DNA from 4 places in the Enterobacter sp. 4974935 genome. Region 3 is predicted to be linked to each of the others. Evidence: predicted binding sites of a transcription regulator. Region 3 holds the regulator's gene; each other region holds the start of a gene.
The links. Region 3 encodes PurR, which represses purine synthesis genes. Its sites were predicted from a motif close to CANGCAAACGTTTGCNTG; they were not measured.
Positions count from the first base shown of each region.

Region 1: the regulator PurR is predicted to act here: its motif matches at 1,039-1,056, upstream of AC4OVS_RS14665 (amino acid aminotransferase).
Region 2: the regulator PurR is predicted to act here: its motif matches at 1,054-1,071, upstream of glyA (serine hydroxymethyltransferase).
Region 4: the regulator PurR is predicted to act here: its motif matches at 1,527-1,544, upstream of purL (phosphoribosylformylglycinamidine synthase).

Region 1 covers NZ_JBZWGT010000003.1:2,772,843-2,775,047, forward strand. The annotation lists gene ompF (porin OmpF) at 1-935, shown strand, start outside; gene AC4OVS_RS14665 (amino acid aminotransferase) at 1,120-2,205, shown strand, end outside.
Region 2 covers NZ_JBZWGT010000003.1:1,005,812-1,008,016, forward strand. The annotation lists gene hmpA (NO-inducible flavohemoprotein) at 1-884, opposite strand, end outside; gene glyA (serine hydroxymethyltransferase) at 1,189-2,205, shown strand, end outside.
Region 3 covers NZ_JBZWGT010000003.1:2,400,764-2,402,968, reverse strand. The annotation lists gene punR (DNA-binding transcriptional activator PunR) at 1-334, shown strand, start outside; gene purR (HTH-type transcriptional repressor PurR) at 352-1,377, opposite strand; gene cydH (cytochrome bd-I oxidase subunit CydH) at 1,675-1,764, shown strand; gene AC4OVS_RS12660 (MFS transporter) at 1,925-2,205, shown strand, end outside.
Region 4 covers NZ_JBZWGT010000003.1:996,305-998,509, reverse strand. The annotation lists gene purL (phosphoribosylformylglycinamidine synthase) at 1-1,441, opposite strand, end outside; gene mltF (membrane-bound lytic murein transglycosylase MltF) at 1,709-2,205, shown strand, end outside.

The DNA.
Region 1 (2,205 bases), 370 kb from region 3:
TGCATTACTTCTCTGATTACGCGGGCAACGATGGCGACAACACTTACGCGCGTCTGGGCTTCAAAGGTGAAACTCAGATCAACGATCAGCTGACTGGCTACGGTCAGTGGGAATACAATTTCCAGGGTAACAACTCTGAAGGCGGCGATGCGCAGAACGGCAACAAAACCCGTCTGGCATTCGCAGGTCTGAAATTTGGTGACGCAGGCTCCTTCGACTACGGTCGTAACTACGGTCTGGTCTATGACGCAATCGGCATCACCGATATGCTGCCTGAGTTTGGCGGCGACACCGGCGCGAGCGATAACTTCTTCGCAGGCCGTACGGGTGGTCTGGCGACTTACCGTAACAGCAACTTCTTCGGCCTGGTTGACGGTCTGAACTTTGGTGTTCAGTACCTGGGCAAAAATGAACGTGATGACGCAGTACGTTCCAACGGCGACGGCTGGGCGACCTCTCTGAGCTATGACTACGAAGGCTTCGGCATTGTCGGTGCTTATGGCGCCGCTGACCGTACCAACAACCAGCAGACGCTGGAGTGGGGTAAAGGCGACAAGGCTGAACAGTGGGCAACCGGCCTGAAATACGACGCGAACAACATCTACCTGGCAGCCATTTATGGCGAAATGCGTAACGCAGCGCGCCTGGGCAGCCGTGGTTTCGCTAACAAGTCTCAGGACTTCTCTGTTGTCGCTCAGTACCAGTTCGATTTCGGCCTGCGTCCATCCATCGCTTACTACAAATCTAAAGCGAAAGACGTAGAAGGTATCGGTGACGAAGACTACATCAACTACGTTGATATCGGTGCGACCTACTACTTCAACAAAAACATGTCTACCTATGTTGACTATCAGATCAACCAGCTGAAAGACGACAACAAGCTGGGCATCAACAACGACGACATCGTGGCTCTGGGTCTGGTTTACCAGTTCTAATCAGCACACCTCGTTGCTATATGCTTAATGAACAGGGCTTCGGCCCTGTTTTTTTATTCCCGAGAGAAAATAATAGCGACTTTTGAAAAGCCGCACGCTTTTCGTCGCAAACGGTTGGCATTTTGTAAATCTACCGTTAACCTGATAGCGGATTTCACTTCTGTAATCACAATGGAACTTCGTCATGTTTGAGAACATTACTGCCGCTCCTGCCGACCCAATTCTGGGCCTGGCCGATCTGTTTCGTGCCGACGACCGCCCTGGCAAAATCAACCTGGGTATTGGTGTATATAAAGATGAAACCGGCAAAACTCCGGTACTGACCAGCGTCAAAAAAGCTGAGCAGTATCTGCTGGAAAACGAAACCACCAAAAACTACCTCGGTATTGATGGTATCCCTGAATTTGGTCGCTGCACCCAGGAGCTGCTGTTCGGCAAAGGCAGCACCATTGTGAGCGAAAAACGCGCCCGCACGGCGCAGACCCCAGGCGGTACCGGCGCACTGCGCGTGGCGGCAGATTTCCTGGCGAAAAACACCTCTGTGAAGCGTGTCTGGGTAAGCAATCCAAGCTGGCCGAACCACAAGAGCGTGTTTAATTCTGCGGGTCTGGAAGTCCGTGAATACGCCTACTATGACGCGGCAAACCACGCGCTGGACTTCGATGGTTTGCTGGCCAGCCTGAGCGAAGCCCAGGCGGGCGATGTGGTGCTGTTCCATGGCTGCTGCCATAACCCAACTGGTATCGATCCTACGCTTGAACAGTGGGAACAGCTGGCTAAGCTGTCCGTTGAAAAAGGCTGGCTGCCGCTGTTCGACTTCGCTTACCAGGGCTTTGCCCGTGGTCTGGAAGAAGATGCTGAAGGTCTGCGCGCATTCGCCGCCGTCCATCAGGAGCTGATTGTCGCAAGCTCCTATTCCAAGAACTTTGGTCTGTATAACGAGCGTGTCGGCGCCTGTACGCTGGTGGCCGCTGACGATCAAACTGTCGATCGCGCATTCAGCCAGATGAAGTCCGTGATCCGCGCTAACTACTCCAACCCACCGGCACACGGTGCGTCTGTAGTTGCGACGATCCTGAGCAACGATGCGCTGCGCGCAATCTGGGAACAAGAGCTGAACGATATGCGTCAGCGCATTCAACGCATGCGTCTGCTGTTTGTGAACACGCTGGCTGAGAAAGGCGCCGACCGTGACTTCAGCTTCATCATCAAGCAGAACGGCATGTTCTCCTTCAGCGGCCTGACCAAAGAGCAGGTGCTGCGCCTGCGT
Region 2 (2,205 bases), 1.4 Mb from region 3:
GCGTGGAACCAGTTAACCTGCGCACTGTGGTTTGATTTTGCCAGCGTATCCAGCATCGCCAGCATTGGCGTTTGACCAACACCTGCGGAAATCAGCGTCACCGGGGTACCCGATTCCACCGCCATAAAGAAATCACCCGCTGGCGCGGCCAGATGAACGATATCACCCACGCTGGCGACGTTATGCAGCCAGCTGGATACCTGACCGCCTTCCTCACGTTTAACCGCAATGCGATAGCCTTTGCCGTCTGGCTTGCGGGTCAGGGAGTACTGGCGAATCTCCTGGTGCGGGAAGCCTTCAGGCTTCAGCCAGACGCCCAGATACTGCCCCGGCTGGTAATCGGCAACTGGCTGGCCGTCTACCGGCTCAAACTCAAAGCTGGTGATCAGTGCGCTGCGCGGGGTTTTCTCAACGATGCGGAAAGCACGCGTGCCTTCCCAGCCGCCATTCTTGCTGGCGTTTTCGCTGTAGATCTGCGCTTCACGGTTGATGAACACGTTTGCCAGCACGCCGTATGCCTTACCCCAGGCATCCAGCACTTCCTGGCCCGGGCTGAACATTTCGTCCAGGGTTGCCAGCAGGTGACTGCCCACGATGTTGTACTGCTCAGGTTTGATCTGGAAGCTGGTGTGCTTCTGCGCGATTTTTTCCACCGCAGGCAGCAGAGCCGGCAGGTTTTCGATGTTGCTGGCATAGGCGGCAATAGCGTTAAACAGCGCTTCGCGCTGATCGCCGTTACGCTGGTTGCTCATGTTGAAAATCTCTTTGAGCTCCGGGTTATGCGCAAACATGCGATCGTAGAAATGAGCGGTCAGTTTAGGACCCGTTTCAACCAGCAGGGGGATTGTGGCTTTCACGGTAGCGATGGTTTGGGCGTCGAGCATAGCAGCTTCCTTCTGATGTTACTTTAATGATGTATTTTATATGCATCTTATAAAAATACCCCTGCAATGTAAATGGTTCTTTGCATCGTGAAAAATATGCATCACAAAGCTGAAAAGAAATCCGTTGAAAATGGCGAGAGCTTTATTGCTCAAACCCTTGCGTGGCGTGGAGGTAAACGTTTGCGTAAAATCGTTTGTCAAGACCTGTTATCGCAGAACTATTCAGTTATACTGTTGCCCGTCGTCCAACAGGACTGCCTTTTCAGGCCAAAAATTTACTTGTTAGCTGAGTCAGGAGATGCGGATGTTAAAGCGTGAAATGAACATTGCCGATTATGATGCCGAACTGTGGCAGGCTATGGAGCAGGAAAAAGTACGTCAGGAAGAGCACATCGAACTGATCGCCTCCGAAAACTACACCAGCCCGCGCGTGATGCAGGCGCAGGGTTCTCAGCTGACCAACAAATATGCTGAAGGTTATCCGGGCAAGCGCTACTACGGCGGTTGCGAATACGTTGATATCGTTGAGCAACTGGCGATTGACCGTGCGAAAGAACTCTTTGGCGCTGACTACGCGAACGTCCAGCCGCACTCTGGCTCTCAGGCTAACTTCGCTGTTTACACCGCGCTGTTGCAGCCGGGCGATACCGTTCTGGGTATGAACCTGGCGCAGGGCGGCCACCTGACTCACGGCTCTCCGGTTAACTTCTCTGGCAAACTGTACAACATCATCCCTTACGGTATTGATGAGTCCGGTAAAATTGACTACGAAGACATGGCGAAGCAGGCCAAAGAGCACAAGCCGAAGATGATCATCGGTGGCTTCTCTGCTTACTCCGGCATCGTTGACTGGGCAAAAATGCGTGAAATCGCTGACAGCATCGGCGCGTACCTGTTCGTCGACATGGCGCACGTTGCCGGTCTGATTGCCGCTGGCGTTTACCCGAACCCGGTTCCACATGCGCACGTTGTGACCACCACCACCCACAAAACCCTGGCGGGTCCACGCGGTGGCCTGATCCTGGCGAAAGGCGGTGACGAAGAGCTGTACAAAAAGCTGAACTCCGCCGTGTTCCCAAGCGCCCAGGGCGGCCCGCTGATGCACGTTATCGCCGCGAAAGCCGTCGCGCTGAAAGAAGCAATGGAGCCAGAGTTCAAGGTTTACCAGCAGCAGGTTGCTAAAAACGCCAAAGCGATGGTGGAAGTGTTCCTGAATCGTGGTTACAAAGTGGTGTCCGGTGGGACTGAAAACCACCTGTTCCTGCTGGATTTGGTCGATAAGAACCTGACCGGTAAAGAAGCTGACGCAGCCCTCGGCCGC
Region 3 (2,205 bases):
GCCCTCGCTGGTGCTGGAAGATACCTCCCGCTCGCTGCCCAAGCGCATTACCTGGCTGCTGGATAATCAGCGCCGCGTGGTTGCGCCGGACTGGGAGTCGTCAGCCACCTGTCTGAGCGCGGGGCTGTGCGTTGGCATGGTGCCGGTGCATTTTGCGCGCCCGCGCATCGACGCGGGAGAGTGGGTGGCTCTGACGCTGGAAAACCCTTTCCCGGATGCTGCATGCTGTCTGACGTGGCAGCAAAACGACGTCTCGCCCGCCATGGCCTGGCTGCTGGATTATCTGGGAGACAGCGAAACGCTGAACCGGGAGTGGTTGCGGGGACCAGCGTAGCTGGCCCCGTAAAGAGATTAACGTCGGTAGTCGCGGAACGGACCGTCGGCAACGGAACGGCGTTCAATCAGGCGCGGGTGGACCTCAATGGACTGGGACTGTTCTCGCTTGTTGACGATCCTGTCCATCAGCATATTGAAGGCCGTTTCACCCAGCGAATCTTTCGGCTGGTGAATGGTGGTCAGCGCCGGGGTAAAGAAACGGGCGTTGCGAACGTTATCATAGCCGATCACCGAGATGTCCTGCGGAACGCGAAGGCCGAGTTCATCCGCCGCGCAGAGCGCGCCCATTGCCATGATATCGCCGCCGCAGAATACAGCGGTAGGGCGATGCGGCTGGGAGACGATCTGCTGCATGGCGCGATAGCCCGACTCCGGCTCGAAATCGCCCTGGACAATCCAGTTTTCTGGCACGGTAATCAGCGCCTCTTCCATCGCTTTCATGAAACCGGCCAGACGGCCAGCACCGGTGTTACGCTCCAGCGGACCCGGGATCACGCCAATTTCACGATGCCCGCGTTCTACCAGATAACGCCCGGCCATGTAGCCGCCTTCAAAAGCGTTATCAATAACAGAGTCGGTGAAGTCTGCGCGCGCCTCGCCCCAGTCCATCACTACCATCGGAATGTGGCGATACTCTTCCAGCATGGAAAGGACCGACTCGGGGTATTCAGAACACATTACCAGCAGGCCGTCGACGCGCTTTTGCGCCATCATTGACAGGTAAGCGCGCTGTTTTTCAATGTTGTTCCACGCGTTGCCCAGAATCAGGGTATAGCCTTTCTGAAAGCAGTTTTTTTCAACGGCTTCGATGATTTCAGCAAAGTAGGCCGCTTCACTGCTGGTGGCCAGCAGGCCAATCGATTTGGTGTGATTAACCTTCAGGCTGCGGGCGACGGCACTTGGCGAGTAGTGCAGCTCTTTGATTGCCGCCCAGACGGCATTACGCGTCTCTTCAGCGACGAAACGCGTTTTGTTAATAACATGTGATACGGTTGTAGTGGAAACGTTTGCTCGTTTTGCTACGTCTTTAATTGTTGCCATTAAATGTCACTCCAGACCATATCCTAAGCTCCTGAAAAAATTGAAGGTAAACGTTTGCCTTCTCTCACCCTTATCACGCAAACATGAGTTGCGACACGCCGGGAAAACGACACAGGACGTCAGGAGGGGGTCAGTGGCCGGTACGCTAATAAATTTAGCGTGGAATTTTGTCCTATCTTGATGAAAAGGGGAAGAGGTAAAGTGGATATCCGCTTAAATCCTGGAAGATTTTTGACCTGAACTGTGTAAAAATGAGCAAGCTCACTTTTCGTAGGGTGAATAAAAGGAGAAAAATTGATGAGTACCGATCTGAAGTTTTCGCTGTTTACCACCATTGTTGTTCTTGCCCTGATTGTTGCGGGTGGTTTAACCGCTGCGCTGCACTGATTTAGGTGGAGGGAGAGTCTTCTCCCTCCCTTGCCGCTATTGTTACCTCTCCGGCAAAAATCTTTTGCCAAAATGTTAACTTCTCATTTTTTGTGATTGATGTCATGCTTTTGCCTTCTTAGTCTGTGCCGGGTAACGGCACGGTATCCGGAGTCTTTTCATGAAAATCAATTTTCCCCTGCTGGCCCTGGCGATTGGCGCCTTTGGGATTGGCACCACTGAATTCTCCCCGATGGGGTTATTGCCTGTTATCGCCCGGGGTGTGGACGTCTCTATCCCTGCGGCCGGTATGTTGATTAGCGCCTATGCGATCGGCGTGATGGTGGGCGCACCGCTGATGACGCTGCTGCTTTCGCACCGCGCGCGACGCAATGCGCTGATTTTCCTGATGGCAATTTTTACTCTCGGAAATGTGCTTTCCGCGATTTCGCCGGATTACAC
Region 4 (2,205 bases), 1.4 Mb from region 3:
AGCGGCGCTCCATTTCCGGGTTGTCGCGCTGCACGGACGCGAAGTCGAGATCCGCATCAGACTGGCCGGAAGCCATAGACGAGGCTGCACCACCGCCCAGACCAATGTTCATGGCCGGGCCGCCGAGCACGATCAGCTTCGCGCCCACGACGATCTCACCTTTTTGCACGTGATCGGCGCGAATGTTGCCGATCCCGCCCGCCAGCATAATTGGTTTGTGGTAGCCGCGCAGCTCTTCGCCGTTGTGGCTGTCCACTTTCTCTTCGTAGGTACGGAAGTAACCGTTCAGCGCCGGACGACCAAATTCATTGTTGAACGCCGCGCCGCCCAGCGGGCCTTCGGTCATGATATCCAGCGCGGTCACAATGCGCTCTGGCTTGCCGAAATCTTCTTCCCACGGCTGTTCAAAGCCCGGGATACGCAGGTTGGAAACGGAGAAACCGACCAGACCCGCTTTTGGTTTCGCGCCGCGACCGGTCGCACCTTCGTCACGGATTTCACCGCCGGAGCCGGTCGCCGCACCCGGCCACGGAGAGATGGCCGTCGGGTGGTTGTGGGTTTCCACTTTCATCAGGATATGCGCAGGCTCCTGGTGGAAGTCATAGCGCCCTGCTTCGCGGTCGGCGAAGAAGCGGCCCACCTCGGAACCTTCCATCACCGCGGCGTTGTCTTTATAGGCAGACAGCACGTGGTCAGGGGTTTGCTCCATGGTGTTTTTGATCATTTTGAACAGCGACTTCGGCTGCTGTTCGCCGTCGATAATCCAGTCGGCGTTGAAAATTTTGTGGCGGCAGTGCTCGGAGTTGGCCTGCGCGAACATATACAGTTCGATGTCGTTCGGGTTGCGATTCAGCTTAACGAATGCATCCTGAAGGTAGTCGATTTCATCTTCTGCGAGCGCCAGACCAAGACGCAGGTTTGCGTCGATCAGCGCCTGACGCCCCTGCCCCAGCAGATCCACGCTCTGTACCGGCGCAGGCTGATGGTGGGAGAACAGTTTCTGCGCATCATCCAGAGAGTCAAACACGCTCTCCATCATGCGGTCGTGCAGCTCCGCTGTCACGGCCTGCCACTGCGCGTCGCTCAGGGTTGACGCTTCCACATAGTACGCCACGCCGCGCTCCAGACGGTTAATCTGGCTCAGGCCGCAGTTGTGCGCGATGTCGGTGGCTTTGGAAGACCAGGGGGAGATGGTGCCAGGACGTGGCGTGGCGAGGATTAATTTGCCGGTCGGCGTATGGCTGCTCAGGCTTGGGCCATATTTAAGCAGACGTTCCAGCTGTACGCGCTCCTCTGCATTCAGGGGGGCATTCAGGTCAGCAAAATGGACATACTCAGCGTAAATATTGCTTACCGGAAGGTCGGCCGCCTGAAAACGTGCCAGCAGTTTATTAATACGGAAGGCAGACAGTGCAGGCGAACCACGCAGAATTTCCATCATAAGTCTCTCGTCTTCGAAGCGCCGGGGCGCTTACAGTGTGCGCAAGGGGGGAAAACGGGCGTCATTATAGAGAATCCTGAGCGCCGACGAAACCGTTTGCGTCGAAATAAAATCATCCTTTTTGTTTAACAATAGATGTGACCTGTCTCTCTAATTGGTTGCCAACTGGCGCTACTTTGCGCAAAATGCCGCTCAATCAATGGCAAACTCTACTCTTAACATGACTACAGCACACTGAGGCAACCGGCGTCGCAGAGAATTAACTAATTGAAAAAATTAAAGATTAATTATCTGCTCATCGGCATTGTTACGTTGCTGCTGGCAGTGGCCCTCTGGCCGTCTATCCCCTGGTTCGGCAAAGCCGAAAACCGTATCGCCGCCATTCAGGAGCGGGGGGAGTTGCGCGTCAGTACCCTCTCCTCTCCGCTTATATACGACGATATCAACGGTAAAACCATTGGTCTTGATTACGAACTGGCACAGCTGTTTGCGGACTATCTGGGCGTGAAGCTGAAAGTCACCGTGCGGCAGAACATCAACCAGCTGTTTGATGATTTAGACCATGACCGTGCCGATATTCTCGCCGCAGGTCTGGTGTACAATAGCGAACGCAGCAAAAATTATCAGCCGGGCCCGACTTATTACTCTGTGTCGCAGCAGGTGGTTTATCGTGTGGGTAGCTTGCGCCCGCGCTCACTGGCCGACATTACCGACCAGCAATTGACCATCGCGCCAGGCCATGTGGTGATTGACGATCTGCGGGC